3 regions of the Pseudocitrobacter faecalis genome follow, and region 3 is predicted to be linked to each of the others. Evidence: predicted binding sites of a transcription regulator. Region 3 holds the regulator's gene; each other region holds the start of a gene.

Region 1 (4,265 bases), 2.8 Mb from region 3:
CGCCGAGGGTTAACTTAGCGCCCAGCGAGGGGAGCGGGCGAAACAGATAGGTTCTGGAGATGCTACGTGTGGTTTGCGCGCTGCCACTACTCTGCGTTTGGCTGATTTGATAGTCGCTACGTAAGCGCCATGCGCCGAGATTCGCCCCGGCGGTGCCATAGCTATTATAATTTTCACTGTGCTCACCGTGATTTGGGCGATAGGTGCTGGCAAATAAGTTGTAGTCCAGCAGCAGGCCTGCGACTCCGTTATCCCACGTTGCAGGCGGCATCCACGTATCGGAGCGCCACGCGAGCATAGCCTGAGGAATCACGATGTCCAGATTCTGGGTCGCTCTGTCCAGTTTGAATGTGATATCGGGTTGTGTAGTGAAATCGAGGCAATTGTCCTTAATCGCAAACGTATTACGGATATCTTCTTTTAACCCTAACTGGTCAGCGAGATCGACAGGAATGCAAACCGCTACGGTTTCTTTCTGTTTTTTCCAGCTAAGCTGACGGCCAGAAGAAATAAGGTTTTTATTCACCGTGACGGAAACAAAATAATCTCCCGCAGCGATGGCAGATTTATCTTTGAATTGAGAAAAATCAACGCCATCGCGCATGGATTTATCCAGCACGTTTAAATTAAATTCCACAGCATGGACGGGGAGTGTCAGTAATAACCCACAGCCAGCGGCGAGAAGCTTGCAATTATCCATGGTATCCATACCCGGGCATATGCAAAGAAGGAAGAACGGGTGGCCATCATGGCCACCGATGTTCTTAGTTATAGATTAACGTGTAGTTTGCGGTGGCGGTTACGCCGCCAGCGGTGACAGTATTCGCGCCAATTTTTTCCATCCAGGCCTGAAACGGCAGGATTTGGGTCGCAGAGTCTGGGTTCAGCGCGAGTTCTTTTGCGGTACCCAGAGTAATATTCGCACCAGTGGAATCCATTAAGCGAACGCCGACATTGCTTGCGCCGCCAGCAAAGGTGTTACTGAGCAGACCCGGATTGCTGGCGACAACGTTACTGCTGGTGAAGGTCACTTTCACTTTAGAAAGGGGTTGGCCCTTACCATCATCAGAGCTGGGCAGTGCGCAGTTCTCCAGCGTAATGCTTGAATCTTTGGCTTCAGAGTGGGTATTGGCGTTAATGAAGGTATCCGTCACTTCACCGAGATCGACTTTTTTATCGATATCGTCAGCTTTAATAGAGCACGGCGCGCTGATGACCAGCCCGGTAAAGGTGATTTTGCCGCCACCGCCATCAATATCATCTGCCAGGGCATACCCTGAGGCGAGTACAGAAATGGCTAACGCCAGCAGCGTTTTCTTTCCTGAATTCATGTGATATATCCTTTGAAATTAAATGCAAACGTTATTTTTGAATAATATAAAGTCGGATTATATCTGAAGGGAAGTAATGGTGGTTTTAGTTAAATTACAATCAATCGGCAGTTGAAGTTAAATAATTTGCTCAGAATAATATTGTTTAATTTAATTATTGATGCGGTGATTGTGTTTTGATTTTTATGCAATATTAAGCCGGGTGAACAATAGGGTTAGATATCATAATAATCAATGATCTATATGTTTTTTTTAGGAATATATTTAGTCTCAAATTGTAATGCTATCGGATGAGCTATACGCCGTACTGCTGCCAGCCATACGGCGTAAACCATTTAACCTAACCCAATCGATTGTAACAGAACCAAACTGAGCCCCATCACCGACATGCCGCACAGCACGCCATAGCTGGGGTTATTATTGGGGTCTATCTCTTTTGCCAGCGGCATCAGTTCATCGACGGAGAGGGCGACCATAATACCAGCCACTGCCGCCATAATCGCTGCCATCACCACCGGCGACACCAGGCTACCCAGGATCAACCATGCCAGTACGCCGCCAAGAATTTCCGCCATGCCGGAGATGCCAGCCCAGAATACGGCCTTGCGTTTTGAGCCTGTAGCTGCGTAGATCGGCCCGGAAACCGCTAACCCTTCAGGAATATTGTGTAATGCCACGGCGAAGGCGATGCCGAACCCCAGCTCCAGGTTGCTGCTTGCCGTGACAAACGTCGCGATGCCTTCAGGAAAATTGTGCAGGCTAATCCCAAGCGTCAGCAGGATTGCGGTACGTCGAAGATTGGGTGGAAGAGGCTTAACATCAGCGGGAACCAGATCCTGCGGATGTGCGTGCGGCAACATGCGGTCGAGCGCAAAATAGCCAAGTAGCCCGACGACAAACATGCCGTAGCCCAGAACAGGGGACATTCCTTCGGCATCCAGTGCGGCAGGAAGCATCTCCATCAGTGAAATCAGCAGCATAATGCCTGCCGCGAAGCCAAGGGAAAAGGCCAGAACGCGGTTAGAGGGTTTTTGACCAATAACACCCAGAACTGCGCCAATAAACGTGGCGGCACCTGCTAACAACGTCAGAATAAGAGGGACTGACATCGCTCACTCCTTATGATAATGATTATCATTTATATTATTAGAGATTGTCATCCATTACGAGAGGCGCATTGCTTCTTTACGTCACCTTACATTCAAAATTTCTGAAGATCTTCATCATGGTTATCTGAGTTCCTCCTCCAGAATTCCAGGTTAAGGTGTTGCTATCAGAAAATACCTCTACAAAGGATAACATCATGTCTCGTACCCGAATGCCAGCGTTGTTTTTAGGTCACGGCAGCCCAATGAACGTGCTGGAGGACAACATCTATACCCGTACCTGGCAGCATCTGGGCGAGACATTGCCCCGTCCACAAGCGATTGTGGTGATTTCAGCTCACTGGTTCACCCGTGGCACCGGCGTGACGGCTATGGAAACACCGAAAACGATCCATGATTTTGGCGGCTTCCCGCAGGCGCTGTATGACATTCATTATCCGGCACCGGGGTCTCCGGCGCTGGCGCAGAGGCTGGTCGAGTTACTGTCGCCGGTACCTGTCACGCTGGATAACGAAGCGTGGGGCTTTGACCATGGCTCGTGGGGCGTGCTGATCAAAATGTACCCGAATGCAGACATTCCGATGGTACAGTTGAGTATCGACAGCACTAAACCGGCGGCGTGGCATATGGAGATGGGGCGTAAGCTTGCCAGTCTGCGCGATGAGGGGATTATGCTGGTGGCCAGCGGCAACGTGGTGCATAACCTGCGAACCGCCAAATGGCATGGTGATGGCACGCCATATCCGTGGGCATCATCCTTTAATGAGTATGTGAAAGCGAATCTGAGCTGGAAAGGGCCAGTGGCTGCGCATCCGCTGGTGAATTATCTGGAGCACGAAGGGGGCGCGTTATCGAATCCGACGCCGGATCATTTCCTGCCTCTGCTGTATGTTTTGGGCGCATGGGATGGCGAAGAGCCGATTTCGATCCCGGTGGACGGGCTGGAAATGGGAAGCTTAAGTATGCTGTCGGTGCAGATCGGATAGCAGAAAAAAGCCCGGCGTCGCCGGGCTTCAGGAGTCTTACTCGACAAAAATATGCGGATAGAAGCGGGAAAGATCCTGGGTGATCAGCGCCCGGTCTTCGCGAATGCCGATCCCCGCGGGTTGATCGTTGATAAGCCAGCTGCCAATCAGCGTATAGCTGTCGCCAAATTTCGGCAGCGGATGGAACTGCTGCACGATCATGCCTTCTTCGCCATAAGGGCCGTCAACTTCTTCCAGCGTTTTGCCGTTCTCAATGATCGAGATGTTAGCGCCTTCGCGTGAGAAGATCGGTTTCACCACATATTTGTCCATTTGCGGATGATCGTCTTCGGCAAAATAAGCGGGCAGCAAATTCGGGTGATCCGGGAACATTTCCCACAGCAGCGGCAGCAGCGCTTTGTTGGAAATTATGCTCTTCCATGCCGGTTCTAGCCAGCGTACACCCGCGTCTTCCAGCTTGGTTGAAAACATCTCGCGCAGCATGTACTCCCACGGATAGAGCTTGAAGAGATTGCCGATAACCTGATCCTGAAGATCGGTAAACTGACCTTTTTCACCCAGGCCAATATCGTCGATATAAAGGAATTCGGTGGCCATTTCCGCTTCTGCCGCGCAGTCCTGCAGATATTGCACAGTTCCGCGATCTTCCACGGTATCGCGACAGCAGGTCAGGTGAAGTAGCTGAAAACCGTGCTGCTCACGCAGTTCGGTGAAGCGCGCGATGATCTTTTCTTGCAGGCTGTTGAACTGATCGCTGCCTTCCGGCAGGTTACCGGAATTGAGCTGATCTTCCAGCCAGATCCACTGGAAGAACGCGGCTTCGTACAGTGAAGTTGGGGTAT
Region 2 (4,265 bases), 530 kb from region 3:
GGCATATTTCTCCATACCTTTGGTGCTGTTGTCGCCAAACAGCGCCTTCTCCAGACGGTGGAAACCGGTGAATTTCGGGTCAGCGGCTTTCTGCTCATAATCATCTTCACGGGCATCAATGCTGCCGTCGAGGTCAGAGAACAGCTCAGCAATCGGTTCAATACGTTCGTAATACTGACGCGTAGGTGCGTACAGGGATTTCGCTTTTTCGATATCCCCCGCTTTCACCGCATCAGTAAAGGCTTTGGTGGCTTTGACCAGATCTGCCGTTTGTGTAGTGACGTAGGTTTTATACGCGGTGATCGCCTCGCCCAGGCTCAAAACCGCATCCGCTTTCGCCGCATCCTTTGTGGCTTCACCTTTTACAATCAGCTTGCCTTTCGGATTGGTCAGCAGACCACAAGTCATCTCATATTCACCCGGTTGCAGATTGGCGGTCATCTTCTGCGTAAAGCCTGGCGCGATATTTTCACGCTCTTCCACCACCATTACACCCTTGAGGATCTCCCACTCCAGCGCCTTCTGGCTGTGGTTCTGAATGATAAACTGTGTTTTGCCCGCATTAACGGTGAGCGTCATCGGCTCACACTGCTTATCGTTTACCGTGACATTGACCTTCGGAATATCGGCAGCCTGCGCAGAAAACGCGAAGGAGCACAGTGCAGCGAGCACGCTACGGCGAAAAATAGTGGTCATGATCCATCCCTTTCAATGAGTAAAAGCTATTCGCCTCAGGGGGCGATACGTGATGCCGCGTTTGGCGCTCGCGCCGGCCAGAAAAAAAGCGCCAGGGCAGGCAGTAAATAGAGTAACCAGACGGTCACTTCGCTGACGCTTGGCGCTTCCTGATAGCCAAAAATGCCTTCCATTAACGTACCAAACAGCGAGTGGGTGGTCAGCGTGCCGCTGAAATCAAACGCGACATCCTGGAAGTGGTTCCACAGCCCGGCTTCGTGGAACGCGCGAATCGCCCCGGCGGCAAGCCCCGCAGCGACCAGCAGAATAAACAAGCTAGTCCATTTGAAGAACGCGCCGAGATTCAGACGAATGCCGCCCCAGTAGAGCAGGAAACCCAGCACAACGGCGGTCGCCAGCCCAAGGACTGCCCCAAGCGGTGGCCAGATACCGAGATCCTGCTGGAATGCCGCCAACAGGAAGAAAACCGACTCCAGCCCCTCACGCGCCACGGCGAAAAAAACCATCATCACCAGCGCCCAGCCGTGGTGATTGCCGCGCGCCAGCGCGTTATCCACCGCCTGCTCCAGTTGCTGTTTTACGTTGCGGGAGACTTTGCGCATCCAGAACACCATCCAGGTCAGGATGATCACCGCGATGACCGCCACGATACCTTCAAACAGCTCCTGCTCTTTTTGCGGAAATTCGCCGGTGGTTTCATTGATAAAGAGGCCCAGCCCAAGACAGAGCGCCGCGGCCAGAAAAACGCCAATCCACATCACGCCTATCAGACCGCCACGCTGTGTGCGTTTCAAATAGCTGGCGATAAGGCTAACAATCAGCGCGGCTTCTAACCCTTCGCGCAGCATAATCAGAAAAGGCACAAACATGCGAACGTCCTTAAATGTGAATCGCAGTCAAAAGATGCAAAGAAAAGTAAATGTTAGTGATAGCGATTATCATTACGCAAAGACGAAATACAAGTGAAATATGTTGGAAATGATAAGCAAATGTAAAAGCTGGAAGCGGGAAAGGCGGGAAAATTCGCAGGATAAAATGCCGGATGCGGCTAACGCCTTATCCGGCCTACACATTCCCCTGTAGGCCGGATAAACGCCGCGCATCCGGCAAGATTTTTACTCCGCCTGTAAACGTGACGGCGGTGCAGAATGGTAATGTGCGTCTGCTTCTTCGAAGCGTTTACGCATTTCCGCAGACGGTGCTTTATCCAGCAGGCTGAAGATAACAATGCCCAGGCTACCGAAGATAAAGCCCGGAATGATTTCGTACAGGCCGAGCAGCTCGAAATGTTTCCAGACGATCACGGTCACCGCACCAATAATCATCCCTGCCAGCGCGCCGTTACGTGTCATGCGTGACCACATTACCGAGAACAGCACGACCGGCCCGAATGCCGCACCAAAGCCTGCCCACGCGTAACTTACCAGACCAAGCACGCGGTTTTCCGGGTTTGCCGCCAGTGCAATCGCCACCAGTGCGACCACCAGCACCATGACACGCCCGACCCACACCAGCTCTTTCTGGCTGGCGTTTTTACGCAGAAACGCTTTGTACAGATCTTCAGTAATCGCGCTGGAGCACACCAGCAGCTGGCAGCTCAGGGTAGACATCACCGCCGCCAGGATCGCAGAAAGCAGAATGCCGGCAATCCACGGGTTGAACAGGATTTGCGCCAGTTCAATAAACACGCGTTCGGCGTTCTGGCTTACCGGGCCCGCGACTGCCGGGTTATTCTGGAAGTAAGCAATGCCGAAGAAACCGACCGCGACCGCACCCGCCAGGCACAGGATCATCCAGGTCATACTGATACGACGCGCATGCACGATGCTGTGGTGGGAATCTGCCGCCATGAAACGCGCCAGAATGTGCGGCTGCCCGAAGTAACCGAGACCCCAGCCCATCAGGGAGATAATGGCGACGAAGTTCAGCCCTTTGAGCATATCGATATTCTCAATGCTCTTTTGCTTAATAACCGCCATCGAATCATCCAGGCCACCTACGGCGAGAATAACCATTACCGGCGTCAGGATCAGCGCGAAAATCATCAGGCTGGCCTGCACGGTATCTGTCCAGCTCACCGCGAGGAAACCACCGATAAAGGTGTAAATAATGGTGGCGGCAGCACCGGCCCACAGCGCCGTTTCATAACTCATGCCGAAGGTGCTTTCGAACAGACGCGCCCCGGCCACAATGCCAGACGCACAATAAATGGTGAAGAACAGCAGGATCACCAGCGCAGAGATAATACGCAGCACGCGGCTCTTATCGTCAAAACGCCCGGTAAAGTAATCCGGCAGCGTCAGCGCATTATTGTTGGCTTCCGTGTGTACACGTAAACGCCCCGCCACCAGCTTCCAGTTGATCCATGCGCCCACGGTCAGGCCGATAGCAATCCAGCTTTCCGAGATACCGGCGAGAAAGATTGCGCCAGGCAGGCCCATCAGCAGCCAGCCGCTCATATCCGACGCACCCGCAGAAAGCGCGGTCACGAATGGCCCAAGACTCCGTCCCCCAAGGATGTAATCATCGAAGTTTTTCGTCGATCGCCAGGCGAAAAACCCAATTAATATCATGCCAAAGATGTAGACAAAAAAAGTCACCAGCATCGGTGTGCTTATATTCATTAAAACTCTCCAGATTTATACTCTTCATCCGTCAAGCGGCTTCTACGTTGAAGCAGTTCGAATGGTTTTGAGTATATTCGTCGTCAACTTCCCGACTTGTTGTTATTCCCTTACCGGAACGAGGTAAAGGCCTGTTCTGTTATTCAGGCGACCGTATCCTGACGGAAGCGAAGATTTTTCACAAATGATTTAACACTGCATTCACATCGAATGCATCCCTGTCGTAATACCATTTTCCTATAGGTTGCACTCCCTCACGCTTTTTAGGGTTGCACCCTTTAGAACTGTTAACCAGCCCTCAAAATCAAGCTTTCAGATACATCGGTTACATTCCATACCATCAGTTTTTCTTTTAACAATAAATTCATTTCTCAGGTTGTAATTGATGTCACATTTAACACGGTTGCACAAAGTTGCAACATAGTGGATATTCTTGCTACGCCGAAAATATGACGACAAAACAACAGGAGTAGATGGCATGGGCACCACCACCATGGGTGTTAAGCTGGATGAAGCCACGCGCGAGCGAATTAAAAGTGCGGCCACACGAATTGATCGCACCCCACACTGGTTAATTAAGCAGGCAATCTTTAATTACCTGGAAAAACTGGAAAACGATGAAGTCTTGCCGGAATTGCCGGCACTGCTTGCCGGGGCCGCCAATGAAAGCGATGAAATCATCACCGCCCAGGATGAGCCACATCAGCCGTTCCTCGAATTCGCCGAACAGATCCTGCCGCAGTCCGTGAGCCGTGCTGCCATTACTGCCGCCTACCGCCGTAGCGAAACCGACGCGGTGCCCATGCTGCTGGAGCAGGCGCGCTTACCGGAGAACATCGCCACTCAGGCTCATCAATTGGCCTGGAAACTGGCGGAAAAACTGCGTAACCAGAAAACCGCCAGCGGACGTGCGGGTATGGTTCAGAGCCTGCTGCAGGAGTTCTC
Region 3 (4,265 bases):
GTCCTTGCTGGCATGCCTGGTTGTATTGGGTCACTGTCCTGGCAAAACGGGTCGCGTCAAGGCCCAGTTGACGGGCGAGTTCTTCTAACGTGTTCGCCTGAGCTCCGGGAAAAACAGGGGGCATAAAATGGCCGATCGCTTTACTGTCGATAATGGAATAACCAATCTGCCCAGGCTGTTGAGCGACCAGACGCCCCCAAATGGCATAACGTTTCGGCCAGAAATCTTCACCCTCGTCATAGAAACGTTGCGCGTCGCGGCTGACGACGATGCCCAACGATACACAATCAACACGCGTACAAATGCCGCCGTCGTAAAGTGGCGCACGGGCATCAATCGCTACGCAGTGGGATTGGGAGGGATCGCCGATGATATCCGCGCCGCTATCCATCATAAATTTGAGCAGTACACCCTGGTTAAACCGTGTCCCGCGGATCAGAAAGTTGTCGGCAGGCCATTCTCCTCGCGCGTTTTCCCCCCATGCTTCGCGCAGCCATTCGCGATTGGATTCAAAACCTCCAGCGGCAAGCACGCAAGATCTGGCTTCAATTCGCTCGTCTCCTGCCAGTGCGGCAACGAATTCTCCGTCCTGAAGCTCCAGAGCCTGCACAGGCGTGTCATAACGTATTTCCACGCCCAGATTTTCGGCGCTGCGATAGTAGGCGTTGACGAGGGCTTTGCCTCCGCCCATGAAAAAGGCATTCGTGCGGGCGACGTGCAACGCGCCGGAAAGGGGCGGCTGAAAGTTAACGCCATGCCGACGCATCCAGTCGCGGCATTCGGATGACGTACGGATCACCAGTCGGGCCAACGCTTCGTTGGTGTTACCTTCCGTGACGCGAAGCAGATCTTGCCAGAATTCCTCTTCGGGATAGCTCTCTACCAGAACGTCCTGTGGCGCGTCATGCATGCAGCGTAAATTACGCGTGTGTTGCGAATTTCCTCCGCGCCACTGGCGGGGTGCCGCTTCCAGCATGAGCACCGAAGCACCCGCTTCGCGAGCCGTCAGGGCGGCGCATAAGGCGGCATTTCCGCCGCCGATCACCAGAACATCAACCATCTTCAACCTCATTACACTTTAACTTTTTGTTAAATTTGTAATTGAAATGTACATGGCTAATTTGCAAGAGCGCTATGCTGGGTTGCTAAACAGGGGTTTAGTTAAGGTAAAGCGTTGCGCCCGGCCACTCTCCTTCCTGAACGAGTTCACGCATGACTTTGGTGAGTACGACGCGGGTGGCAAGGCCTGCGGGGGTCAATTCATTATCCGATAAACTGACCAGAAAGTTGGGGCGGCTAAGTATAGGATTGTGGATCGGGATCACTCTCAAGACTTCATTATCAAGATGCGAAACGGCAGCGCCAGGCTGAAGCGTGGCCCCCAGACCGTTTCGCACGGCCTGCATTAACAAGGCAAGACCATCAATCTCTGAGACGATATCAAGATGTATGGCGTGTTCCCTGGCCATTGTTTCTAATCTCCCACGCAGTCCGTGGCCCAGGCTCGGCATAATGAGGGGGATACCAGACAGCTGTATCGGTGATAGCGTGTCATCGGCAATGTTATCAAGCAGGGTATGGTGGGCAATGAGAAACAGTCGCTCTTCCAGGATAGGCCTGGCGCTCCAGCGAACGATTTTTTCCTTTTGAAAGACAATGGCTAAATCAATCTGACGGGTATTTATCATTCGCTCCAGATTGCCGGAAAGGCTTTCGACAACATGCAGACGCACGTCGGGGTAGCTTTCACGCATGGCTTTCATGAAGGGGATACCGAGAATAGAGGCGGTACTGGGTGCCATGCCTACGCTGACGTGTCCGGAAAGGCGTGCTTCTCTGGCGGCGAGAATCGCATCATCGGCATGGCGGATAGCCAGTTGTGCCTGTGAGAAAAAAGCTAAACCCGCATGGGTCGGCGTCACACCGCGTGACGTCCGCTGCAACAGACGAATGGCGAGATCGTTTTCCAGTCGGGTCATCTGCTGGCTAAGTGCCGAAACGCCAATATTCAGATCGAGGGCCGCACTACCCATGCTGCCGGTTTCGACAATGCGGACAAAATAGCGTAACTGGCGAAGCTCCATCTCACTCTCCAAAAGGTGGGGGATTTTACATTAAAGCAACATTAGCGGAGAGGGAAGTGAGAAAAAGGAAGTACACACCAATAAAAAAGCCAACCCGAAGGTTGGCTTTACAGAATCCTGAAGATAATTACTTCTCTACGCCATCGTGCGCGTGTTCATCTTCGCGGCAGTCACCTTCAGCGCAGTGACCATACAGGTACAGGCTGTGGTTGGTTAAGCGGATCCCGTGTTTCGCAGCGATTTCACGCTGGCGGGCTTCGATGGAATCATCGCTGAATTCGATAACTTTGCCGCAGTCGAGGCAAATGAGGTGATCGTGATGGTGTTGCTGAGTCAGTTCGAAAACGGACTTGCCACCTTCAAAATTATGGCGTGTAACGATGCCAGCGTCATCAAACTGATTGAGAACGCGATAGACGGTCGCCAGACCAATCTCTTCACCCATGTCGATCAGGCGTTTGTATAAGTCTTCCGCACTGACATGGTGATTGTCTGGTTCCTGAAGCACTTCCAGGATTTTTAACCGGGGAAGTGTGACTTTCAGGCCAGCCTTCTTTAATGCGGTATTGTTGTCAGTCATGCGGAATCTGTCCTGTTGCTAAACGATTGACTTCCAAACGCGGAAGTAACACAGAGAGTGCACCGAGTGTAATGCGTCTCATTATAGAATGACGCCTTCTAAATGAAAACAGCAAGACCTGGGCGAATAAAGATATCGAAAACGAGGCTTGACCTGCAAACTCGCTAAATTCAGAAGATATTGTACAGATTTACGCTCAAAAGTTAAAAAATTGTAGCTATTATTTTGATTGCTTCTACCTATTAATGCGGCGCGATTTAACAATCACGCCGCATTAAACATCAGGCGTTTTTAATCTCTTCCAGATGCAGCTCTTCAGAAATCTGTTTAACCCATTTTTCTACACGTTCAGCGGTCAGTTCCGGCTGACGGTCTTCATCGATAGCCAGACCCACGAAGTGATTGTCATCGGCCAGGCCTTTAGAGGCTTCGAAGTGGTAACCGGCCGTTGGCCAGTGGCCGACGATGGTCGCACCGCGCGGTTCAATGATGTCGCGGATAGTACCCAGCGCATCACAGAAGTATTCCGCGTAGTCTTCCTGGTCGCCGCAGCCGAACAGTGCAACAAGTTTGTCATTGAAATCAATTTCTTCCAGAGTCGGGAAGAAATCGTCCCAGTCGCACTGGGCTTCACCGTAATACCAGGTCGGAATACCTAACAGCAGAATGTCGAATGCAGCCAGGTCTTCTTTGCTGCTCTTGGCAATGTCATGCACGTCGGCAACGTCTTTACCAAGCTGTTTCTGAATCATTTTTGCAATATTTTCGGTATTGCCGGTGTCGCTACCAAAGAAAATGCCAACGATTGCCATGAGTTAAATAACCTCTTGAAACTTAATGATATGGTGGTGGCGTATTGCCCACAGATAAGGGCAATCATAGCAGAACAGAGAAGGGTGCGGAATCAGCAATCGTACCGGACTGCACACTCTGCTACATGAAAGCGGGATTTTACGTAATTTTCAGAGCTTTTCCTGCGCGCGGAGCACGGCTAACTGGCTCATCAGAATCTCTTCGATAAGCTCGCTGCGACTCATATCGCGCGCGGTTGCCAGTTCGTTCAGGGCATCTACCGCGTCGTTATTGAGTTTCAGTTCGACGCGCTTCAGACCGCGAACTTTATCGCGTTTTAATTGATTACGCTTATTGATGCGCAGCTGTTCGTCACGCGAAAGCGGATTGGTTTTGGGTCTTCCCGGCCGACGCTCATTTGCGAACAAATCAATTGTCGTGCGGTCCGTTTGTTCTTTTGCCATGATTCAGAGTGACTTCGGGGAAACAAGCTACCGGGAAACGCCCGGTGCAGACAGCGCGCAATCATACATCAGTGCAACCGACACGCCAACGACCACGGCCATAATGGCGCGCGGTCGTTGAGTTTTTAATCAGTCTGCTAAATAACGGCGGATGGCGCGCAGTACCGCGTCCGGTTTTTCAGCATGCACCCAGTGACCGGCACCAGCGATAACATGTGCACGCGCCTGCGGAAATTGCGAGAGCAGGTCGTCACGGTAAGCTTCGGTAACGTAAGGCGAATTCCCCCCGGGAATAAACAGTGCCGGCTGATCCCACGCCGGAATCGTCTCCCAGCCGACGATGTG

Evidence for each region. The regulator Fur, encoded in region 3, represses iron uptake genes when iron is present. The targets are predictions, from matches to a motif close to ATAATAATGAGAACNACTATCAA.
Region 1: the regulator Fur is predicted to act here: its motif matches at 2,447-2,469, upstream of zupT (zinc transporter ZupT).
Region 2: the regulator Fur is predicted to act here: its motif matches at 1,616-1,638, upstream of efeU (iron uptake transporter permease EfeU).

The regions. Positions count from the first base shown of each region.
Region 1 covers NZ_CBDDNJ010000002.1:229,927-234,191, forward strand. The annotation lists gene ACOXYR_RS01755 (fimbria/pilus outer membrane usher protein) at 1-709, opposite strand, end outside; gene ACOXYR_RS01760 (fimbrial protein) at 765-1,331, opposite strand; gene zupT (zinc transporter ZupT) at 1,667-2,440, opposite strand; gene ygiD (4,5-DOPA-extradiol-dioxygenase) at 2,635-3,423, shown strand; gene ACOXYR_RS01775 (glutathionylspermidine synthase family protein) at 3,460-4,265, opposite strand, start outside.
Region 2 covers NZ_CBDDNJ010000002.1:2,456,384-2,460,648, forward strand. The annotation lists gene efeO (iron uptake system protein EfeO) at 1-696, opposite strand, end outside; gene efeU (iron uptake transporter permease EfeU) at 732-1,565, opposite strand; gene putP (sodium/proline symporter PutP) at 1,812-3,320, opposite strand; gene putA (trifunctional transcriptional regulator/proline dehydrogenase/L-glutamate gamma-semialdehyde dehydrogenase) at 3,799-4,265, shown strand, end outside.
Region 3 covers NZ_CBDDNJ010000002.1:2,988,267-2,992,531, reverse strand. The annotation lists gene tcuA (FAD-dependent tricarballylate dehydrogenase TcuA) at 1-1,060, opposite strand, end outside; gene tcuR (tricarballylate utilization LysR family transcriptional regulator TcuR) at 1,158-2,084, opposite strand; gene fur (ferric iron uptake transcriptional regulator) at 2,212-2,664, opposite strand; gene fldA (flavodoxin FldA) at 2,946-3,476, opposite strand; gene ybfE (LexA regulated protein) at 3,627-3,920, opposite strand; gene ybfF (esterase) at 4,050-4,265, opposite strand, start outside.